2 regions of the Vibrio panuliri genome follow, and region 1 is predicted to be linked to the other one. Evidence: riboswitches for the same ligand, from Rfam matches in the RefSeq annotation. Region 1 holds a riboswitch; the other holds the start of a gene.

Region 1 (7,598 bases):
GTCGTTCCAATTTATAGCTTACAGGTTTTCGACCGAGTCTTAACAAGCCGCAGTATGGATACACTCCTGTTGATCAGCGCTATCGTATTTTTCTTGCTGGTTATCCAAGCGGCGATGGATATTTTACGCAACCGCTATCTTTACAAAAAATCGGTCCATTTAGATGCTTTACTCTCAAGCCATCTATTTGCCCTCAATACCATTCAACCGCAACAGCCAACACTGCATGATGTAAAAGAGCTTAAAGCATTTATGGTTTCCCCTGCATTTTTGCTGCCATTTGATCTTATTTGGACGCCGCTATTTATTTTAGTCCTGTTCAGCTTACATCCATTGATTGGAGCACTTGCCTTAATATCAATCTGTTTGGTTGGTGGGCTTGCGTATTTCATCCACAAACGTAAAGAGAAACAGTTCGCTCATGCGCAAATGATGGAAAGCGCCTGTCGCGCCGCAAATGAGCAAGTGGTTCACCAAGCAGAGTCGGTTCAGTCCCAGTATTTAAGCCATGGTTTACGCCAGCAATATCAGCATCTTACTGCTGAACGAATCTGGCATGAACTCGAACTCGGTCACACCACCAGCACCCTCACTTCGATGGCAAAATGTCTAAGGTTCACCTTACAGATGGCCATCATGGGATTGGGCGCTTGGTTAGTTGTCAACAACAGTATGACGGCAGGTGGTATCATCGCGGGTTCAATACTGATGTCTCGAACACTGCAACCTTTAGAGCAACTGCCAAACTCACTGCAAGTTTGGCGCAATGTGCTTGATGCTCACCAACGAATATCCGCTCACTTTGCCGTTCAACCGAATAACACCCAAACCACCGAGTTTAGCCAAGTCAAAGGGGCACTGCATATTGATGGTTTAACTTGGTATCCAGAACAGGCAAAACTTCCGCTGCTGAAAAACATCCGCCTCAAACTCGAGTGCGGTAACAGTGTGATGGTGATGGGCGATAGTGGCTCAGGCAAAAGTGTACTTTGTAAACTGCTTGCCAATATATACCAGCCCCACTCCGGTGATATAAAAATCGACGGGGCTCGCCTCCCTCAATGGGATTCTGCACAACTGAAGTCCGTGATTGGTTATGCGCCACAGCACACTTCTTTTGTCGCTGGCACCATAAAACAAAACATTGCCCACTTTGATCCGCAGCTAGACGATGACAAAGTCATCAGTGCAGCGAAGAAAATAGCAATCCACCAAGATATCATTTCACTTCCGAACGGCTACAACACCATAATTGGTAGCCATAACGACACCATTCCAATGGGCTTGCTTAAAGGGATTTCGGTTGCCCGCGCACTCTATTATCAACCCAAATTATTGATCCTGGATGAGCCCGATGCTCACCTAGATAGCGCCAAACGCAACGCTTTTTACCACTTACTGCCCCAGTTAAAGCAGAGCCACACCGCCGTGGTGATCGTCTCTCACAACACACAACTGATCCAGCATGTTGATTGGGTGGTGCAGTTAAAGAACGGTGAAATCACCTCAGCACATAGCTCTGAGCAAGCAGCCAAAGTTTACAACATCAACCAGGCGGTAGCGTATGGCTAATGGACAGTTTCATCATATTGACCAATCTGGGATCCACTTTGTCGATCACCGCAAGCTCACCTTTGGTAGTGGTGCTGTTATCAAAATGGGTGTGTTGATCGTCTTACTTCTATTGAGTGTGTTTCTATGGTGGTCGTCACAAGCTAAACTCGCCAGTGCCGCAATTGCCCCCGGAGTGATTATTGTTGAATCCAAGCGTAAACCCGTCCAGCATCTAGAAGGCGGCATCGTCGAAGCGATTCATATCAGCGATGGACAGCATGTCACGCAGGGTCAACTGCTCGTGACGCTCAATGCATCCAGAGCCAAAGCGCAACTGTATGGTTTGCGTGCAAAATGGCAAAGTGAAACCGCGCGCCTCAACCGGCTTCAGGCTGAACTGCTCGGCAGCGACTCTGTTGCCTACGATACTCGGCTACTTAAATACCAATCAGACCCCCATGTGCAAAATGTGATTGCCACACAAAATCAGTTGTTTGCCAAACGGCGCTCACTGCGTTTGGGTGAGGACAAAGTGCTCGAAGAAAAAACGGCTCAAGCGCACATCGACTTACAAGGTCTTGAACAACGTTACCAGTCAGACCAACAAGCCCTGCTCTACCTATCTGAGCAAGTCAAAATGCATGAAGAGCTACTTGAAACCGGCAACACCTCCAAGTCTCGTTTACTGGATCTTAAACGTGAGTTCACCAATTTAAGCGGTAACCTTGCTGAACTAAACGCCAAAATTCATCGCGCTCAGCGCGCCGTGTCCGAAGCGAAGTTACAAGATAACAATGCCGATTTTATTTATGCCAAGCAACTTGGTGAAGAGATCCAGCAGTTAGAAAAATCCATTCGCGAAACATCAGAAGAGATGCTCAATGCCGAGCAGGTCCTAAGTAGAATCGAGATCCGCGCGCCTCAATCAGGGGTCGTGGTAGGACTGAGCGTCTTTTCTCCTCAATCGGTGATCAGTGCGGGGCAGAAAATTATGGAAATCGTCCCCCAGCAAGATCAATTAATTGTCGAGGCATTAGTGCAACCAGAAGACATCGATGTCGTCCATATTGGTCTGGCAACCGAAGTACGTTTGACCGCCTACAATTTTCGTCGCACACCGCCCGTTAAAGGGAAATTGGTGCATCTGTCAGCCGACAGAATCACGGACAAAGCCTCAGGAAACTCTGCGTATCTCGCCCAAGTTGAGTTAGACCAAAGTGACCTAGCTCAGCTCGACTCCGTCACTCTGCAACCCGGCATGCCTGCAGAAGTGATGATCTTATTGGGAGAACAAACACCCTTAGACTATTTACTGTCACCTCTTTTTGTTACCGCCTATAAGGCTATGCGAGAAAACTAATCCATAGCAGACAGGACCCCTGCTATAAAACAACCTGATGGTCCGCATTAACCTCTCAAACTGCTCAAATGACGGTTTGGGGACGATAACAACGAGTAAAGCCAAACTTATCGTGAGATAAGGACGGAAAGCTCCAGATCTCATCACTATGAGATGGCTGAGCCGCCTCTTATTAATCATACGATTGATCGAGGAATCCTTAATGACCACCAACCAAGCCAAATTAGCTCAAGCTCAAAATCGAGTTGAGCTTGTTGAACCAAGTATTGATAGTCTCTATCCAAAGCTGGATATCAATGGCGAGTTGTACAATATAGTTCCCCCTTTTAGTGCCATTGGAAATGTCATCGATGGCAATGATGACAACGATGTGATTGTCGCGCCATCCGGTGAATATATCGTAAAAGCGGCGAAAGGAAATGACATCGTCAATGCAGGTGAAGGCAACGATGTTGTCTTTGGCGAAGGCGGTAATGACGTACTTCTTGGTGATGACTTTACCCGCCATCTTGCGGCCGACAGTTCTGGTCATCTTTATGTCGACTTTACTCTAGCAAGCAAAGCCGATTTTTCTCTCGCAAAGGCCTATAACCCTGATGGCAGTGAAGCTAAGGTCTATGTTAAGAATGACGCATATGGCGTATTAGGTACCGGTGAGAGTGGCAATACAGGTCAAATCGGCTTTAGTTATCAGGATGATGGCGAGCCAGGCGATCGCGCAGGGGCATCTGAAGTTCTGTCGGTCTCATTGGGCGAGCACTCATATGCAGCTAAAGTCTCTATCGAAAGGTTATTCCAAAACGAAGGCTCCGCTGATGGCACTGGCAAAGAAAACATAAATGAAGTCGGTATCTGGACAGTACTTCGTGAAGGCGTTGTGGTCGAGTCTGGATACTTTACTGTTGGCGAGTTTAACCAAGCCACATTGGAGTTTTACAACCTCGACCCAGCTCAAGACAACCTCAAAGTACTGCAGCAAGGCGATGGCGACTCAAGTGGTTTATTTGTGATAGAGCCACAAGACGTCGGCTTTACCACATTTGATGAAATTCAGTTTTCTGCCGCCAGTGGTCAATATATCAATAACAAAGATATTGCCGATTCCAGTGATTTCTTTGTCAAAGATGTTGAGTATGTTGAACTGGAGAGTAACTCACTCAACAACTCAGATAGCTTGTTCGGTGGTAACGATGATGACGTATTGCTGGGTGGTGTCGGCAACGACCTACTGATTGGTGATGACCGATACGATTTTGAAGGCATTGATGGAATAAACCTCCTTGACGCCAAAGCCTATAACCCTAACGCAGCCGATGCGAAAGTTTGGGGGGCCAAACATAAAGTAGGGGTCGATGGAAACCCTGAAACAGGCAACGCTAAACAGCTCGGCTTTAGCTACGATGAAAATACCCGTCAAGGTGAGTCTGAATCATTAACCTATGATTTAGGCAGTGACCACAGCGCTGCGCGAATCTCAATTGATCGTCTCTACGCGAATGAAGCAGACAATGGCGCGAACGAAGTGGGTAAATGGACGGCTTTGAGCAACGGTGTTGTCATTGCGACAGGATACTTCACCGACTATGATCTCGACGATGCAACGCTTCAAACCCACGGACTGTCTCTGAGTGACAACATCAAATTGCTTAGCAACGATAACGGTTCAAGCTCAAGCGGCTTTTTTGATATTACCCTCGATGATACCAATGGGATCGCCTTTGACCAAATTGAGTTCTCAGCAGCGCAAGGCGTGTATGAGATCAGTAACGGAGCTAAGCTCGATTCAAGCGACTACTTTATTCGCGAGATCAAAGTGATAGAAAGTGACTCAACCGCGGGTAAGCAAGAGGGCTCAGATTGGCTTGATGGCGGCGAGAACGACGACAAAATTCAAGGTGGATATGGAAACGATGTGCTAATTGGTGGCTCAGGCAACGATATCTTGCTCGGTGATTACGCGCCAGCAAACGATATCACAGAAGCCACCGTGGAACGTATCACAGATGGAACCGCCTACAATCCTGACGGCTCACAAGCGGATATCACCATAACCAGCCGTGGATTTGGTGTCGCAGGCAACCCTGAAAGTGGCCAAGCAAACCAAATTGGTTTTAGCTTTAAAGATAGCGGGCAAGCTGGCGATGCCGCTGGTCAATCGGAAGTTCTCTCAGTTAGTGTCGATAACGACACCATGGCGGCAGATGTCGCAATCAGCCGCTTGTTTGCAAACGAGGGCTTTGATGGTACTCATGAAGTGGGGGTATGGACGGTATTTGACCAAGGCAAAGAAATCGCTAGCGGTTACTTCACTGCGGGTGAAATCTCTTCACAAGCATTGGCTGCTCATGGGATTGATCCTGCAACAGACAATATCAAAGTGCTGGAAAATGGCAATGGGAACCACAATGGTGACTTTACCATCACACCAAGCGACACTGGCAACGCCAAGTTCGATGAAATTCAGTTCTCAGCGGCGTCTGGCACATTCGACAAAAATGCCTTTGGTGCGCAAGACTCTAGCGACTACTACCTAAACACAGTGAAAACTTACCAAGCCGACGACTTGCTTATTGGCGGTACAGGGAATGACGTGCTAGCTGGCGGCCATGGTCTCGACGTCGTAGCGGCAGGCGACGGGCATGATATTATCTTCGATAATGGCAATGACTTTGTTGATGGCGGCAACGGCTTTGACGTTGTGATTGCTCACAACGCGAGTTTTGACAGCACTTACGAGCTTTCAACCGAAAGTGTTGAACACGATGTAGATTTCGCCGTTACCAGCAACTCTAAGCTACAAAATGTGGAAATGGTCGTGGGTAGTGACAACAAGGATACGCTACTGCTCGACTTAGATACGGTCAAAGACTCCGCGCAGAGTATTGACGGCACCCCAAGTAACGCTTTCTTCGCTGTCGATATTGAGAAGCTACAGTTGACCCAATCCAACTTTACATTTGATAAAATGGAGACCCTCTCCGTTGCAGATATTACCGACCCAGCCGTTCAAGCGCAGCTAAATAGCGTCGGTGTGAGTGGCAATATCTACAGCTACACCTTTGTCGATGGTAATGATACGGTCTCAGTGATCAGCGATGTGCAGTGGGACGATGTGGTGTAACCACATTTTCTAAGCAGCCAAAATAGAAAACGGAGCTTATTAGCTCCGTTTTATTATTCACTCAGTATCGCTATCTGTGATACTAGGCGGGATTAGATGTTGATAAATCCAGCGTCAACTGCAGTATTTACATCCGCTTCGTAGTCCACACCGTCAACACCAAAGCCAAACAGCTTCAAGAACTCTTCTTTGTACTCTACGTAATCAGTGAGCTCTTTTAGATTTTCGCTGGTAATTTGCGGCCATAGTTCGCGACAGTGTTGCTGAATGTCCTCACGCAGTTCCCAGTCATCGAGGCGTAGACGGTTATGGTCGTCCACTTCTGCCGCCGTGCCATCTTCTTTGTAAAGACGCTGACTAAACATACGGAAGATCTGTTCCATACAGCCTTCATGTACGCCTTCTTCGCGCATTTTCTTAAATACCATCGCAATGTAAAGCGGCATAACAGGGATCGCTGAACTTGCTTGTGTCACAACAGATTTCAGTACTGCAACGTTTGCGCTGCCGCCCTTCTCCGCTAGCTTAGTATTCAATGCTGTCGCAGCGCGATCTAAATCCATCTTCGCTTTGCCCAACGCACCATCCCAGTAGATTGGCCAAGTTAGCTCAGTACCGATGTAGCTGTACGCGACTGTTTTACAGCCATCCGCAAGTACGCCAGCTTCAGCTAAAGCGTTAACCCAAAGTTCCCAATCTTCACCGCCCATCACAGTAACAGTATCTTTGATCTCTTGCTCTGTTGCTGGCTCAACACTGGCTTCGATAATCACGTCTTTGTTTGTGTCTACCGCTGTTGATGTGTAGGTTTGACCAATTGGTTTTAGCGCCGAGCGAATTAGCTCGCCACTCTCTGGCAATTTACGTACTGGCGATGCCAATGAGTAAACCACCATATCAATCTGACCAAGATCTTGCTTGATCAGATCGATTGTTTTCTGTTTTGCTTCATTAGAGAAAGCATCGCCATTTAGGCTTTTTGCATACAGACCCGCTTCGCTCGCTAGCTTGTCAAATGCTGCGGCGTTGTAGAAACCTGCAGTACCTGGCTTCTTCTCAGTGCCTTCTTTTTCAAAGAAAACACCAATGGTTGATGCACCGCCGCCAAACGCAGCTGCGATACGAGAAGATAAACCGTAGCCACTTGAAGAACCAATAACTAGTACGCGTTTCGGTGCGTTTTTAATTGGACCTTGCGCTTTGGTGTAAGCAATTTGTTCTTTTACGTTAGCTTCACAACCCACTGGATGTGTTGTGGTACAGATAAATCCACGAATTCTAGGTTTGATGATCATATTCAACTTCCTTTAAAAAACTTGGCTAGGATAAAAGTTTCATCGCCAAATCTCACCAAATTTCTTGCAAATTAGCCGCTAAATGTAAGTGGTTGGAGCTGTTTCAAGCAAAAACGAGGCACTAATAAGAGTTTAGCAAACACAAAAAGGCACCCTACTGGGTGCCTTGAGGTACTTGAATAGTTATTAAGCCACGCTATTAAGCTTAGGTTTCTGCTGCTGAGAATGCGTTCTCACTTCAGAAAAGTCATGACTAAAGTGGTCAACT
Region 2 (7,598 bases), 130 kb from region 1:
CATAGTTATGCCACAACGAGCGCAAAAGCAGTCGCGGCATCTCTTTATCCGTGAGGCGAAAAAGCTCTGTCAGCAAGAGTTCAAAAGATGGTTTATATTGGCATCTGATGTGAACCCGCTAATGCGTTATTTTAATCAAAAAGAGTTGCCGATCCCGACTTTGTATTTGATGGGCGATCAGGACTACATGTTTATCAAGCCAGTGAAAGAGATCGTTGCTCTACAGCACCAAAGTCAGTTACTAGAGATAGCGGATTGTGGTCATGTGTGTAATATCGAAAAACCCGAAGAGTTTAATCAGCATTCGATCCGCTTTATTCAGCAACAGATCCGCTAATGGATCGCGACGCCACATTGCCAACACAGTGCAAATTGTCCTTCATTAAGCTCCCCACACTCAGTGCAGCGCCAAGCCTGTTGTGAGTGTGGTTGTTCAAACTGCTCAATCAGTTCAATCGCTATCTCTTTTTTAGCTAGGTCGAGTAACCAAACATGAGGGGCGCTCGCTTCTCCAAACGGCACTTCACCTTGCAATCCAAAAATGCCTTCTCCTCGCACTTCGCATTGTATGTTGTGGGAGCGTAAAAGCTCACACACAATGTGAGCTTGAGGTGGATTCACGGCACTGAATATTTTCATCAATAACCTCGATTATACTTGGCTGTGAGATTCTGGCTGGCGTCGAAGTTTAGCCATTACCCATTTGGCAATAATTGGGAATAAGCCGAGTAGGGCAAAAGAGACCAAAACAGATGGGGATACAATGCCCGACAAGCTGTCGATTTGAGCTAGTTGAGTACCAGCATTGAGATAAACGGCAGTGCCCGGCAACATACCTAATTGGCTAACCAGATAAAAACGTGCCGTCGTGATAGGAGTTAGCCCCATCAGTAGGTTAATCAAAAAGAACGGAAAGACCGGAATTAAGCGTAAGGAGAAGAGATAGAATGCCCCATCTTTTTCTACGCCTTGATTGATCGCAGAGAGTTTGTCGCCAAATTTGCTTTGTACCCAATCACGCAGTAAGAAGCGGCTGCTGAGGAAGGCGAGTGTTGCGCCCAGCGTGCTAGCAAATGATACCAGTAGTAAACTGGTCCAAAAACCAAACAGGGCGGCACCAAGTAGCGTGACGACGGCTGCTCCGGGAATCGAAAAGGCGGTTATCGCGACATAAGCGGAGAAGTAGATGATGGCGGCAAGTACGAAATTCTGCGCAATAAACTCACCAAGAGCCGCTTGCTGAGCTTTCGCATTTTCCAACGTGAGTTGATCACCAAATTGTGAAATTAACACCGCGATTAGGGCGATCAGTGCTATCCCTATCAATAATTTTTTGTTCATCTTCGCTCTCCTTTCCCTTTTTTGCGTCCGCTTATTCTTAGTTTAGCTGTTGGGGGAATCTTGTCTCTGTTGGTAGATAAGAACCTTAAAGTGAAGAAAAACTTTCATAAAAAAAGCCAGCGAAATTCGCTGGCTAGTGTTTATTGAAGTCGAGAGAGTAGCTCATCTCTGCGCTCTTGGGGTACCACTGACCAGTGTGTCCCTTTAATTGCGCCTTCAAGAGACCACAACAGCTCTAGGCTAACATCACTAGAGTGAGTTTCGCGAATCGCTTTATAAGCCTCTACAGAGCCCGCTTGCTGCAATTGCTCAACATTATCGATACCGGCTTTCTTCAGCATTCGCTCAGTCGCTAAGCGAAGGTTCGGTAAATCTTTAATGCGAGTTGGTTTTGTTTCAGCTTGCGCTGATTTCTCAACTTGAGCTTGTGCGTGTGCTTCACGTGCAATCTCAAGCGTTTTGGTGCTATTACTGTACAAATCTTCACTCAGAGCGAAGTATTTAGTGACAACAGGAAACCCACGTTTGTGGTACACGTACGGCTCGAATCCTTGTTGTTTAAACTGCTTGGCGAGAATGCTGTCTGCTCGAATATGAAGCTTATTATTTACAACTAACGCAAACATAGTTTCGTCTGCAAAAATCCCAAACCCACCAAACATAGAGCGAGATTTAATACGACCTAGCGGCTCAAAGAGCCTCATCGAGTCTTTAAGAATTGGTTTGTCCATTCAGTACTTTCTCGGTGTATGTGTATGTCAATACGCCACCAAATCAGGTCCGAAAGATTAGCAGTTATGCAGGAAATAGGAGAATAATCCGTTAACGCGCGCATTTCTACCATCGGCAACCCCGCTACCATACGTCTTATGCTGTGCATAAAAGTTTAGGCCGGAAGCTTTGCGTCCCATCTTTTCAGAATGGTTTGCCCTGTGCGTGACTTAATTTGCCTTGCTAAAGATTAAATACTTCTGTTTCAAAGTATCACCATACTATGAAAGAATTGTGATCTTAATGCAAGAATTAAGTTGGGTAGGAGTCACAATAGCCGACTAATCTCACATCGGCTATTGTTATAATAATCATTGAGTTAAGGTAATTTGGTTACCGTAGAGCGTTCAACGATTTCTGGATGCATTTCAAATACGCGTTTGTCATGCTCTTTGTCTTTAATGCGTTCAAGTAAGATTTCGAAGGCATTTTTACCAACACGACGTTTAGGTTGGTGAACCGTTGTCAGTGGTGGCGAGAAGTACTCAGCAAGCTCGATATTGTCATAACCAATCACAGACATATCTTCAGGAATACGGATACCTTTCTGTTGCAGACGACTCATTAGACCAAGGGCCATGGTGTCATTGAAACAGAAAATTGCTGTTGGGCGTTTATCCATCGCTGCGATTTTATCTGCCGCTAGCACAGCAGTATCACACTCGAAGTTACCTTCTAAGATCCAATCTTCATTTACTGCCAAGTTCGCTTCATTCATCGCGCGCTTGAAGCCTTGAATTCGTTCCTGACAGGCTGCTTTTTCAAAGTGACCGCTTAGACAAGCGATGTCTTTGTGACCATGATCGATTAGGTATTTGGTAGCAAGATAGCCACCTTCTTCCGAGTTATCGATGATCTTATCCGCTTGAGAACTCTCCGGACCCCAATCCATAACTACTTTTGGAATGTCTTTGTGGCGGTCCAGCATTTCACTCAGTTCTTCTGTTAGGTCAGAACACATCACCAAAATACCATCGACGCGTTTTTCAGCGAGCATGCGAATGTAATCGCGTTGCTTTTCGTAGATACCACCGGTATTACATAGGATAAGTGTGTAACCTTGGCGGTAGCAGTAGCTTTCTACACCATCGATGACTTCAGAAAAGAATAGGTTAGTTGATTGCGTCACCAACATACCAATTGTGCGGGTACTGTTGCACTTTAAGCTACGCGCAACAGCGCTTGGCGCGTAGTTTAGTTCAGTGACGGCTTCCATCACGCGCTCTTGAGTTGCTTCCGCAACAAAACGCGTTTTGTTAATAACGTGTGAGACTGTCGTGGTTGATACGCCGGCAAGGCGAGCAACATCTTTAATAGTGGCCATAAGGTATGATCCTTTCTATAGCTGCCACATGGCTATTCACATTTTTGAATAAAACTGGCAGAAAGTAATAGAAATACAAAAACCGCTTTTTTACAGCGGTTTGTACTTGTTTGGTCTTTTTATCGTTTGCGGCTTCGATTTTAGACCGCATCGCCGCCAGTAGCAAACGAAAAACCCGCTCTCATTTTATGAGAAGGGGTGTTATTCCTCTTCACCCACTAAATAGGCGCAATCCAATTCAAGGAATGCCACCAGCAGTGAGGCCACAGAAGAGTAAAAACCAAAAGCGTCGAGTGTTTGACTTTTCGCTGTGAACTTTGGCACCCAATTTAGAATGTGCTGACGAATAAACGCTTCTTGCTCGATCAACGCATCATTGAGGTGGCGCTCTTGCTCCAACTCATTTGAGCGAATAATCATATTGCCCAACAGATCAAGTTCAATTGCGATATGGTCAGCAGGCTCATTTAAGTCCTGATTTACCGCCACACCATGCTGAGTCAGTAGATCTTGCATTTGGTTTGCGGGTTCATCATGCAATAGGCCTGTCGTACCCACATACATAGAGGCGTACGGTAGTGCAGACTCTTTGTCTGATTTTAAGAACAAGTCACAAAAATCCGCTGCAAGCTCTAGTTGACCATCTTCGCGATCCATTTGTCTATTGAGCGCGTCCACCAATCGGTCAACCGCAGGTTTTAGGGTTGGGTTTTCACCTAGACCAGCAAGAAAGCCGCGGATTTCAGGGCTTTGATATTGTGCAAGCTCTGTTTCAGTCAGTTCTCTTGCGAACAGACTCGAAAACCACCAGTAAATCTCTGCACGTTTTTCATTAAACGCTTTTAATTCTTGCATCTAACAATGCTCCAAGTTTCAGTACTATTAATATTTTAGCGAACAAACATGAATAGCGATAACGTGTATTGTGAAAAAATGGGATAGAAAATGGAATATTGTTAACAGGTGGGCTAGGTTTGTCTTGAATCAATAAAAAATCATCTTTCTTGATTTTAATATAACAAATACTAGAAATGTTACGGTTTATGAATAGAATACTGTTGAAATTAATTCCCAATGTAAATTAAGTGGTTTAGATGAGCTATCACGTATTAGTAGTAGAAGACGACGCGGTCACTCGCAGCAAGCTAGTTGGCTACTTTCAAAATGAAGGTTACACGGTCAGCGAAGCTGAGAGCGGCGAGCAGATGCGCGACACACTACAAAATCATTCGATCGACTTAGTTATGTTAGACATCAATCTTCCTGGTGAAGATGGTCTGATGCTAACGCGCGAACTGCGTAGTCAATCGGACATTGGAATTATCCTGGTAACAGGACGCACGGATAGCATTGATAAAATCGTCGGTCTCGAAATGGGCGCAGATGATTACGTAACCAAACCGTTTGAACTTCGCGAACTGCTAGTGCGCGTGAAGAACCTGTTGTGGCGCATTTCTGCTGCTCGTAATGCAGGTAGCGTTGTTGATCAAAAGAACGACGCAAACATTGTTCGCTTTGGCGAGTGGATGTTTGACATTCAACGCCGTGCTTTAAGCCGTAACGGCGAACCGGTTAAGCTAACTAAAGCTGAGTACGAACTACTTGTGGCGCTGTCTTCTTACCCTAACCAAGTATTAAGCCGCGAACGCATTCTCAATATGATCAGCCACCGCGTAGATGCACCTAACGACCGTACCATCGATGTACTGATTCGTCGCATGCGCGCTAAGATGGAGTTTGATCCAAAGAACCCACAAATCTTTGTGACGGTTCATGGTGAAGGCTACATGTTTGCTGGTGATTAATTGACTGTATAAGTGTAAAAAAACCGAAGCTCAGCTTCGGTTTTTTTTTTGCGGCAAAGATTACCTACATCCCGCTACACTTTACTCTGTGAGGCTTCGATTGCGGTCTCTTCATAATCCGATGCCCAGTTGCGTAGCGTCTGCCAAATGCGTCCAAGAGTTTCGTGCCAGTATCGCTCGGTCTGCTCTAAGTAAATCGCTTTAGGCGTGTACTTACTCCAAAACTGATGGATTTCGGTTTGTGCTAAGTAGTTGGTCGGCGCAGGATAAGGGTTTAATCCAGCAGAGTGGAACTCATTGAGCGCCCGGCCCATATGGCTTGCAGACGTGACTAGTATCAACTCTTTCCGTTGTACAAAGGCTGCGGCTTGTCGAGCTTCTTCCCATGTGTCTTTTGCTGTCTCAAGCAGAATAATATCGGATTTTGACACCCCAAGAGCGAGAGCCACTTTTGCCATCATACGTGCATTGCTCACCTCAGTGCCGCCTGAATAGCCGGAGAGTATGAGCTTTGAACCCGGATAGATGCGCATAATGCGAATGCCTTCAGATAAACGCATCAAAGCGGTGCGGCTTAGTTCAGAGGTTGGGGGAATTTGGTCATCCACCACATGACCGCTACCCAGTACCATGACATAGTCAATCGACTTATCGACAGGTAAAAAGGCGGTATATTGGCGTTCTAGCGGCATCAATAAGCGAGAAGCGACAGGTTGGAAAGAGATCAGGAAGATGCCCACAAAGGAAAACAACACCACAAAGCAGCCTGTTTTCTGCTTGCGAGTAAACATAATTAACATTAAGCCCAAAAATCCGATGATCAGCATCGCTGGCAAAGGCATGAGCAAGGAAGAAACGATTTTTTTCAGCTCAAACATGATTAAATAGTCCGAAAAAACACCAGTTGATTATAAATTAAGATAATCCCTATTTATATCTGCCTTTCTTGTGACAGAATAGCAGTACCAAGGGGCTAATGGCCTTTTGAAATGATTTTTGCATTCGTTTGTCGCTTTTTTATACACGATAACCGCTGAGCGGGTAGTTTTTACTTAGTAAGCCAGCAACGTAATAGGAAGTGCAACAGACAATGCCCGAAGGGTTCGAACTCGGCGCCCCCGATTACAGAGTTTGACTCTGAAAGAGAGCTATTTGGGCTCAGAGTGACTAGGCTACAAACCTCTCGTCGCGACTAAAACGCTTTTTTGTTCGAACAGAATTTTCCACAAAAGGTCAGCAGACCTTTAACATGATAACCCAAGCCGCTGTGACTGAAGACCGCAATTTCGACGATATTGCCCACAAATTTGCAAAAAATATTTACGGTTCGGACAAAGGTGAGATTCGCCAAGTAATTGTTTGGCAAGATCTTGCACAAGCTTTGTCCATGCTCCAAAGTGACCAACAACGCCTGAACATACTGGATGCGGGCGGTGGTCTGGCACAAATGTCACAAAAAATAGCTAAACTCGGACACCAAGTAGCGCTATGTGACTTATCCTCTGAAATGCTTCAGCTAGCTAAGCAAGACATTGAGGCCAATGGCTTGCTTGAGAACTATCGTTTGATTCATTCTCCAGTGCAAGACATTGCGCAGCACATGCCAGCGCCTGTCGATTTAGTCATGTTTCACGCCGTGATGGAGTGGCTCGTTGACCCTAAATCTGCGCTTGAAACGGTGCTAGAGCAAGTTAAGCCGGGAGGCATTGCCTCGGTGATGTTCTATAACCATCACGGCTTGGTGTACAAGAATGTTGTTTGTGGCAACCTTCCACATGTGTTAGAAGGTATGCCGCATCGCAAGCGCTTTAAGCTTCAACCACAAAAAGGCCTAGTGCCACAAGACGTGTATCAGTGGATTGAAGAGGCAGGTTTTAACATTTGTGGTAAGTCAGGCATTCGTTGTTTCAGTGACTACATTGGCAACCGAATGAACATGGGCGATTACCAATTTGAAGATGTGCTGGCACTTGAAGAGAAACTATGTCGACAAGAGCCGTACCTCTCATTAGGCCGATACATACATGTATGGGCACAAAAGAAAGATAAACAGGAATAACAATGAGTGAGATGACTCTCAATGTTGCCGACCAACCTATCGATGAACTGGTAGGTTGGGTAAAGCAGCACGATTTCTCATTGAACCTAACCAGCGAAAGATTGGCTTTTCTAATCGCCATTGCAGTGTTAAGCAATGAAAGGTTTGATGAAGAATTGGGTGAAGGTGAACTCCATGATGCGTTTACTATCGTCACTCGATTATTTGAAGAGACCGGTGAGGCGTCGGCGTTCCGTGCCAACAACGCCATCAATGAAATGGTCAAGCAGCGCCTTATCAGCCGCTTTACCAGCGAAAT

The links. Region 1 has a riboswitch for cyclic di-GMP ahead of GZK95_RS05360 (hypothetical protein). Riboswitches for the same ligand answer to the same signal wherever they lie in the genome.
Region 2: it holds a riboswitch for cyclic di-GMP, as region 1 does, so the genes downstream of both, GZK95_RS04795 (TfoX/Sxy family DNA transformation protein) here and GZK95_RS05360 (hypothetical protein) in region 1, are expected to answer to the same signal.

What each region holds. Positions count from the first base shown of each region.
Region 1 is NZ_AP019654.1:1,176,961-1,184,558, reverse strand. It holds gene GZK95_RS05370 (ATP-binding cassette domain-containing protein) at 55-1,572, shown strand; gene GZK95_RS05365 (HlyD family type I secretion periplasmic adaptor subunit) at 1,565-2,914, shown strand; cyclic di-GMP riboswitch class I at 3,005-3,084, shown strand; gene GZK95_RS05360 (hypothetical protein) at 3,117-6,035, shown strand; gene fabV (enoyl-ACP reductase FabV) at 6,128-7,330, opposite strand; gene GZK95_RS05350 (acyl-CoA dehydrogenase) at 7,517-7,598, opposite strand, start outside.
Region 2 is NZ_AP019654.1:1,046,104-1,053,701, forward strand. It holds gene GZK95_RS04780 (alpha/beta fold hydrolase) at 1-337, shown strand, start outside; gene GZK95_RS04785 (DUF7577 domain-containing protein) at 334-639, opposite strand; gene GZK95_RS04790 (TVP38/TMEM64 family protein) at 652-1,341, opposite strand; gene GZK95_RS04795 (TfoX/Sxy family DNA transformation protein) at 1,482-2,072, opposite strand; cyclic di-GMP riboswitch class I at 2,184-2,281, opposite strand; gene purR (HTH-type transcriptional repressor PurR) at 2,432-3,436, opposite strand; gene torD (molecular chaperone TorD) at 3,638-4,291, opposite strand; gene torR (two-component system response regulator TorR) at 4,531-5,241, shown strand; gene elyC (envelope biogenesis factor ElyC) at 5,316-6,119, opposite strand; gene cmoM (tRNA uridine 5-oxyacetic acid(34) methyltransferase CmoM) at 6,509-7,300, shown strand; gene mukF (chromosome partition protein MukF) at 7,303-7,598, shown strand, end outside.